DNA from 2 places in the Marispirochaeta aestuarii genome. Region 1 is predicted to be linked to the other one. Evidence: riboswitches for the same ligand, from Rfam matches in the RefSeq annotation. Region 1 holds a riboswitch; the other holds the start of a gene.

Region 1 (4,274 bases):
GCCGCAGGGAACGGATAGTCCCGATCTCCTCAACAAGTCCCGTGAACATACGCTGCCTCCTGTACCGTGAAATTACTTCGCAGCTCTTCGAGCCAGCCGGAACGGTAGGCATCAAAAAGCTGCTGGTCTCCGATCCTGAACCAGTTGACCCCTTCAAAGGCAAGGCCGTCTCCTGCCCTGGTGATTCCGAGGTCTCCCACGGCCTCCACGCCCGAACCGAGAAGCACGGGAGCGACGAAGGCGCTGAGGCGGTCATACAATCGATGCTTCAGGAAGGATGTCAGGAGACCGGAACCTCCTTCCACGAGCAGGGACCCGATCCCCTGCGCATAAAGCAGATCCAGGGCGGACGACAGGTCTGCCTTTCCTGTCGAATCAGGCTCTGCATACAGAACCCGTACTCCCCGCTGTTCAAGTCTGTGCTTCACGTCAAAAAAGTTTTCCGTCACATCTTCCGACGGAACCGCCAGAACAATCAGCTCATCTCCCCGCTCCCTCACCAGTCGGGATTCAAGGGGAATTTTCAGGGAGGAGTCGAATACGACAGGACGGGGACTGTGTCCTTCAACGAGACGGGTAGAAAGTTCGGGGTCGTCCGCCAGCACGGTGCCGATCCCCACGGCGATGGCATCCCGCTCGGACCGGAACCTGTGCCCAACCCGGCGGGCGGACTCATCGCTTATCCAGCGGGAATCCCCCCCGGCTGCGGCGATACGGCCATCCAGGCTCATGGCGCATTTCAGATGAACAAAGGGGCGGGAGAGGACCATCCTGGTATTGAAGGCGTCATTGAAACGCCAGAAGGCTTCGTTTTCCTCGCTGAGACTCACCCCGATGCCGACCTCCCGCAGGGCCAGAACTCCCCTTCCGCTGACCTTCGGATTCGGGTCAGGCTGACCGATGTGTACATGCCGCACCCCGGCGGCGATAATCCGCTCCGTACAGGGAGGCTGAAGCTTCTCCGGCGATCTGTAGGAGCAGGGTTCAAGGCTGCAGTAGAGTTCCGCTCCCCCGGCTTCGGATCCGGCGGCTTCAAGGGCCGCGGCTTCCGCATGGAGGTCGCCATGGCGGCGGTGGCAGCCCTCGGCGATGATCCGACCGTCTTTGACCAGGACTGCCCCGACCATGGGATTCGGAGAGGTCCTGCCCCGACCCCTGGCGGCAAGCTCGAGGGTCCTTTCAAAGAAAAATGAGTCTATGTTCATAAACGCTCCCGGTCGGGGCGCACAGGTATGGCGGGAGACCCGTCATGGCACAAAAAAACCCGGGCATAACGCCCGGGGCCTTTTGTTCACGACGGGAGGCAGGACAGGGATACTCACCTGAGACGGCATATACTTATGCCGCGGTACACGGACGATCCCCGTTCCACTGGTTTTCTCCCATCCGGACTGTACCGTCGGTACCGGAATTTCACCGGTTCAGCTCTCTTTCAGCGAATATCGCCGAGAACTCGCGGACTTTAACCGCCGGTCGGGAATTGTCGAAGAATCAGATCGACGCACCCTGCCCCGAAAACCGGGACCAGATTACAGAATTTTCCACCAGGGCGTCAAGACTCCGGTTTTCCCTATCGCCGTCCCGTCAGCTTTATTATGTGATGTCCGAACTGGGTGGAAACAACGGGACTGATGCTTCCCACGGACATCTTTTTACAGGCCTCTTCAAATTTGGGAACCATCTTTCCCGGACCGAACCAGCCCAGGTCTCCCCCCTTCGATTTTGACGGACAGGTGGAAAAATCCCTGGCAAGGGCAGCGAAATTTCCCCCGGATTTGATTCTCTTTAACAGCTCCTGCGCAAGGGCCCGGTCCTTGACCAGAATGTGACTGGCTCTCCACTCCACCCGGCGGCCTCCTTATCGATTTTGGTTTCTACTATATACGGCATTTTCCGTTTTTCGCAATCCTGGCGGACTCAGTCTCCCCGAATAATCTCCACACTCTCCGGAGAGGGACGCTGCCGCAGCTCTTCCCAGGAGCTGAGGGCGAAGCGCAGTACAGCACAGTCGCCGGTACCCAGGGGGGTACTTTTTCCCCCCAGCAGGGAAGCGGTTTCCTCAAAAGCGGGATTATGCCCCACCAGAAGTACCCTGTCCAGGGAGTTGTCCAGGCCGGTGATAAACTCGATGAGGGAGGAGTCGTCGATATTGTACAGCTCATCCCGGGCGTCCACAGGTTCGGGATACTCCGTCTCCTGGGCGCAGATTTCCGCCGTTGCCCGGGCCCTGACCGCGGATGAGGTGATTATGCGATCCGGAACAAGGCCGGTCTTCTTCAGGTATCCTCCGATATGTCTCGCCTGAGTGACTCCCCGTCCCTTGAGTTCCCTGTCCCAGTCACGGGTGTAGCCTCCGCGATGGGTTTTTCCATGTCGTAAGAGAAGCAGAGTTTTCAGCATAGGTGCCTCCTGCCTTAATATTAATACCGATCAACATTTATCGTAAACCGCTAATACCCTTAACGAAAACAATACTCTGGGGTAATATGGGTCGAAATGAACACAATTCTTCAGGACCTCCATATCCATACCGTCTACTCCGTCGGGGACAGCGCTGTAGTTCCCCAGATGACCATAGATTTTATCGCCTCCCTGGAACACGCCGATATCCGCGGCATAAGCGACCACTTCGAGTACCTTCAGGGCGAAATTTTCGAGACTTACCGGCATGACGTAAGGGCCCACGGGTTTTATCTCGGCTGTGAAATAAACACCGGCGAAGAGACCCGGGAAGCTGTTGAGTACCCTTACGACTATTTTATCTACCACTGCAGGGACAGAGAAAGCGAATACCGCGGGGCGGAATTTCTGGTCTCCACCGGCAAGCCGGTCATCATCAGCCATCCCATGGCCATGGGAGCGAACCTCGCCAGGGTGCCCCGGGAGTGTTTTATCGAGATAAATAACCGCTATATCTGGCGGGGAGACTACATGAACTACTTCTCGCCCTGGACGGGGGAGTTCAATTTTGTTTTCGGTTCAGACGCCCATCAGCCGAACTGGCTGAACCAGACCATCGCCCGAAAAGCGGCAGGGGACCTGGGAATAGAGGAGAGCATCCTTTTCCCGAAGCCTACACCTGCAGGGACTCGATGAAACCCTGCAGGGTCTGGATAATGTAGCGGCGGATCTTCGTCTTTTCTGATGCGGCGGTTTTAGGAGTGAACAGAATTACGTAGCGTTTGGGTTTCTCTTCGCGAAAGCCCATCACAACGCCGGACAGGTTAATCAGGCTGCTTCGAAGCCGAAGCTGGATCCCCTCAAGCAGGGTGTTTTTCTGCAGTTCAGGATCAGTATCAAACTGGATCGCCATTCCGATGGAACTGATATCGATGATTTTTCCTGTGACAACAGTGTCAAAAACCCGCACATTGAACTGTGCGGAGGAATCATGCTCACAGTTTACCCGGACAAACTTTCTCCGCCCCTTGGCCTCGCTCGCCTCGAGGACGGTCAGGATGATTTTCGTACTCTCTTTAAGGCCGAGTTTCAGCTGGATAAAACCGCAGGTAATCCCGATATCCATGAGATACTTCTTTTTGAGTTCCTCGTTGTTATTGTAGGAGAGAATACCGATACGAATACTGTCCAGGGCGGGGTTCCGTGCGATCCCCCGGATGTACTCCTCCCACTCGCTCTCATCCAGACGTTCGTCAATGTTGATAAAGAGGATGGAGTCGGGAAACTTCTCCAGGATTCTCAATGCCCGGTTATGGTCCTTAAGGCGGTACACCTCGTACTCGCTCTGAACCAGGGTATAAATAAGGTCGTCCTGGATAACGCTGTGGGGATATAAAAGAAAGACCTTCCGTCCGTTAATACTCATTACCGCCTCAGGGTATACATTCTTACTCCGCCGGTCAAGAACACATATTGTGGTGTGCTAAAGCCGATGAAACTTCCTGAACTCCTCAATCAGCGCCGACGCCGAGGGAAGATTCTCAGGATACGGCTCCTTCAGACAGTAACAGGGAAGCCCCGCTCGCCCGGCGGCGACAACAGCGTCTTCATGATCGCTGAGAATCATGCAGTTTCTTAAAGGCTCCTCCGCCACGGTGGCTCCGGTAAAAAAGGGTTCCGGATCGGGGACGTTCTTGACGATCTCCTCCAGGCCGGCAAAAAGAGAAGTATGGGCCTTGAGGGGATGGATTTCCGAAGCACCGCAGAGTACGGTCCGGATCCCCAGGCTTTCCAGGTTCTCCAGGAGGCGGACGACCTTTTCCCGCGACTTCGGTTCGGGTTCCGCAAGATAGATCAGCATGCTTTTCAGCTCC
Region 2 (4,274 bases), on a different contig from region 1:
AGCATTCCCCCGGAGAGGGCGGAGGTCAGTGACCGGGGATGAGCAGAAATTCCGTATTCGGAAAGTAGCTCCCGGGTATAGCTCTCTTTTTTCTTTTCTCCCAGTATACCGTAACGGCTCAGTTCCTTCCGGACCAGCACAGCGGCGTTTTCCATGACCGGAAGCCCCAGGGCGGCCCCGCTCTCCAGCCGGTCGGAGGGTACCATGGCTATTCCGGCCATTTTTATCCTTTCCGGTTCCCGGGGGTAGGGTGTTCCCCCTGCCATGAGGATCTCTCCGGAGTCGGGTTGAACGGAGGCGTTGAGTATCCTCTCCAGGCAGTCCAGACCGTTCTCCCGGATGCCCGAGAGGGCAAGAATCTCACCCCTGCGGAGGCTGAAGGAGATGTTCCGGATAAAGCTCTCCCGGGACCTCTTTGAAAGATTCCGGACTTCCAGGCAGATCCCCCCGGGACTGGAAGGGGTCAGTTCAGCAGCCCTGTCGCCGGTTCCCATGAGTATCCGGGATATCTCTTCCAGGGAGAGATCTCTTGCCTCGGTTTCGGCTATACTCTTCCCCTTTCGCAGCAGGGTAAGCCGGTGGGCGAGCTGCCGGACTTCCCGGATTTTATGGGAGACTATCAAAATGCCCATACCCTCCGCGGCGAGTTCCTGTAAAAGGGAAAAAAGGTTCTCCGTCTCCAGGGGGGTAAAGGAAGTGGAGGGTTCATCGAGGATCAGAAAATCCGGGGCCTTCAGCAGGGCTTCGACAATCATTGTCGCAGTGACCAGGTTGGCAGGTACCCGGTTTCCCCGGGTTGCCAGGGGAAGATCGATCCTGAGCCTTTCGGATATCCTCCTGATTTTTCCCGCTGCTTCATCCCGTCCCTGTCCTGCCGGGTTCATCCCCAGGTGCAGGAACTCCTGTACCGTCAGGGAGGGGACCAGCCGGGGGTGCTGGGGAATATAGGCGATCTTCCCGCTTACTTTGGACCGGTTGTGCCGGGCAGCTGGAATACCGTCCATCAGAATCTCCCCGGAGTCGGGCCGGGTCATCCCGGCGATACAGCGCACCAGGGTGGTCTTTCCCGATCCGTTCTCCCCCAGAAGCCCGTGGATCTCTCCCCGCCGCAGATTGATGCCGGCTCCGTCGAGGGCCTTTACCTCTCCGTGGTTAAAATATTTGTGTATGTTCCGGGCCCTGATGGATCCTCCGCTGTCCGGCATCGCTTACCCTTTTCCTCTGATGCTGCCCTGAGCCTATTCCTGTACCTTCACCGAACCGTTCTTGAGCTCCTCAAGATGATTCTCGAGCTTCTCCCGCAGCTCTTGGCTTAAGTTTTCGGTGTAGGCGGGGTGATCGGTGATGAAAGTAATATATCCCTCGGCTATCCCCACGGATTCCGCTGAGCCGAAGGGGAGTTCCCCCTCAATGGCCTTGAGGGTCATCTCCCGGGCCGCCCGATCCAGGTAAATTCGAGTGCTGCCGATAACGGTACCGGGGGCGACATCGTAGCCTGAGGAGTCGAACCAGATTACTCCCTTTCCTGCCTCCTGTGCCGCCGAGATCACCCCCTGGTTCGCCCCGCCGGCGATGGCCAGGATCACATTGACTCCGGAACGGAACATATCTCCGGCAAGTTCGGAGCCCTTCCCTGCGTCGTACCAGTTTCCCACAACCCGGAAATCAAGCTCTGCAGTCCCTGCCGCTGCCTCAGCGCCCTGCTGATAGCCCGGCCGGATCGAGCGGAGCATCTCCGGATACTCCTGACCTGCAATGAGGCCGACTTTTACAGTCCCTTCCGCCTGCTTCTCTCTGGCCACGAGGCCCGCGAAATAGCCGGCGAGATACCCCTGTTCCCGCTGGTTGAAACGGAAGGTGAAGATCGAGGGATTCCCTTCGATGTGTCCGTCCAGGACCAGGAAGCGGGCTTCAGGGTAGGACCTTGAGACCTCTGCACAGATCTCCGGCATCGCAGGGTTCGAAGTAACGATGAGGTCGTAGCGGCCGGAAGCTGCCAGGGAGCTCAGCTTCGTTAACCATTCTCCCTGATTGAATCCGCCTTCGACAACCGAAACTTCCACACCGGATTTTCCCCGGGCTGCCGCCTCGACTCCTTCGACCATCATCTCGTAGGTAGGGCTTCCGGCCACTACCCCGGGGACGAAAACCGCTATGGAGCCGACTGCCCCGGGGGCCTCCTGTTGTGCTTCTTCCGTCTGAGCCTCCTTCGGACTGCAGGAACTGAGGAAGAGAAAACCTGCCACCACAAAAAGGAGTACTGCAAAACGGGTAATCCCCGGTACAGAGAAATTGAGTTTGCCTTGTAATACGCGGTTCATAAAAACTGCCTCCAGAAAACGCATCGGGGGCAGATGAGAGAAAGTAGAGCGGGCCCTCCCGGAAAAATCCGGAACGGCTGGTTCTATTTTCTTCTCCCATCCAGACTTTCACTGTCGGTTTCGGAATCCCACCGAATCCCCCCTGTGCCGTCTCAACGAAACCGGTACAGGGATTGCGGACTGTTACCGCCGGTCGGGACTTTAGGTCCCTCCCTCGAAGAAAATATATCTGCGTCAAATATATTTCCTTTTTACCCTGAATGTCAATCTTGGCCGTTCAGGCAGGCGCCTGAGGCTTTACTTGACCCCCACACTGAACTAATGATAGGTTTGACCGGTATTCACCAGTAACTCCTAGCCTAGCGTTTGCTTCCGGAACGCACGAGAAGATGGGGACAACCTTTGAGCATATCTAAACCCGGTACTTTGGGAATCATCGCCTGTCCGGGCGGAGCGAGTTTCGCCAGGGAATTATTGCCGCACTTGCGATCCATTTATGCCCGCAAGTACCAGCGCATGGCCACACGCCTCGCCAAACGGTATAAAATAGACAAGGAAAAGGCCATTGAGCAGATCAACTTCGTACAGGATCTGCATATTCCCTCCCAGAATCACGGCTTTTTCGGGGAACACTACCGTCCGCCCTCCTTTGAGATTCCAACCCGTTTTACCCGTTTTGCCAATGGAGAGTTCAAGGCGGAGATTCTCTCTTCGGTCCGGGGCATCGATCTGTATGTAATTCAGGATGTGGAAAACCACTATCCCGTGCCTTTGAACGGGGAAGAGACTACCCTGAGTCTGAACGATCACATGTTTATTCTCTTCGTCACCATCGATGCCGCGATCCAGGCGGGAGCCCGCAGTGTAACCCTGGTGCTGCCGGTGTATCCCTATTCCAGGCAGCATAAGCGCAAAGGCCGGGAGAGTCTGACTGCTGCATGGTTCGGCAGAATCTGCGAGTTCATGGGGGTTGGACGCATTATTACCCTGGACATCCACTCCCGGGAGATTCAGAATACCTTTCATCGGACTGCCATCGAGAATCTTCATGCCTCGTATCAGATTCTCAGGTCCCTTTCACGGCTGGTTGATCTGGTCCATGAGGACCTGGTTGTTGTGGCTCCGGATACCGGCGCGGTGGACCGCAACAAGTTTTACGCCGTGAGCCTGCATAAACCCCTGGCCCTTCTGTACAAGGAGCGGGACTATTCCAAGGTGAGTCAGGCGGGGGACAGCAATATAACCAGTATAAACCTTCTCGGACACGTGGAAGGGAAAACCGTTTTCATGGCAGACGACATGCTTGGCACAGGCGGTACCCTTATCAAGGCAATGACCCATCTGAAGGAGGTGGGCGCCGAGAAAATCATCTGCGCCATCAGTCTGCCCCTCTTTACCGGCAGGGCCATCGAGGAGTTCGATGCAGCCTATCAGAAGGGGCTGTTTTACCGCATCATCGGCACCAATGCCGTTTACCATGACGAAACCCTCCTGGAAAAGGAGTGGTTTGTCTCCGCCAATATCGCCAACCTCTTTTCCAGAATTATCTCCAGGCTGCACCACGGCCGTTCCCTGAGTCCTCTCCTGGACAACCGAAAGATCATTCAGCGTCTTCTGTCCCAGGTGGCAGCCGAGGGCGGAGAAGATGAGCTTCCCTTCGACCGGGAGCCTTCATCCAGAGAGCCCGGGGAGAAGGAGAGAGGGGAATAGCGGGTATGAGCCCCTCCCGCAGCCATCTTGCAGTCGACATCGGAACCAGCTCTCTCAAGGCAGCACTCCTTGATGATCATGGTTCCCCTCTGGGCAGCACAAAAGTCTCTTTTGCCGGAATGCCCGGGGCCGATCTTGGTGCATGGGACCCTTCTGTCTGGGATAGCGCCTTCCGACAGGCTCTGGGAACCCTGAAGGACGGGAAAAAAGCCTCATCTGTCACCATTTCCGGCAACGGTCCCA

What was found. Region 1 has a riboswitch for FMN ahead of ribD (bifunctional diaminohydroxyphosphoribosylaminopyrimidine deaminase/5-amino-6-(5-phosphoribosylamino)uracil reductase RibD). Riboswitches for the same ligand answer to the same signal wherever they lie in the genome.
Region 2: linked by a shared signal. The riboswitch ahead of B4O97_RS00055 (BMP family ABC transporter substrate-binding protein) and the one ahead of ribD (bifunctional diaminohydroxyphosphoribosylaminopyrimidine deaminase/5-amino-6-(5-phosphoribosylamino)uracil reductase RibD) in region 1 are both predicted to bind FMN.

What each region holds. Positions count from the first base shown of each region.
Region 1 is NZ_MWQY01000007.1:45,343-49,616, forward strand. Features, by position in the region: gene B4O97_RS07325 (riboflavin synthase) at 1-49, opposite strand, end outside; gene ribD (bifunctional diaminohydroxyphosphoribosylaminopyrimidine deaminase/5-amino-6-(5-phosphoribosylamino)uracil reductase RibD) at 30-1,205, opposite strand; FMN riboswitch at 1,371-1,523, opposite strand; gene B4O97_RS07335 (peptidylprolyl isomerase) at 1,571-1,846, opposite strand; gene B4O97_RS07340 (SixA phosphatase family protein) at 1,918-2,400, opposite strand; gene B4O97_RS07345 (PHP domain-containing protein) at 2,497-3,096, shown strand; gene B4O97_RS07350 (PilZ domain-containing protein) at 3,074-3,826, opposite strand; gene B4O97_RS07355 (glycosyl hydrolase family 65 protein) at 3,884-4,274, opposite strand, start outside.
Region 2 is NZ_MWQY01000001.1:8,642-12,915, forward strand. Features, by position in the region: gene B4O97_RS00050 (ATP-binding cassette domain-containing protein) at 1-1,205, opposite strand, end outside; gene B4O97_RS00055 (BMP family ABC transporter substrate-binding protein) at 1,239-2,321, opposite strand; FMN riboswitch at 2,406-2,547, opposite strand; gene prs (ribose-phosphate diphosphokinase) at 2,724-4,031, shown strand; gene B4O97_RS00065 (xylulokinase) at 4,037-4,274, shown strand, end outside.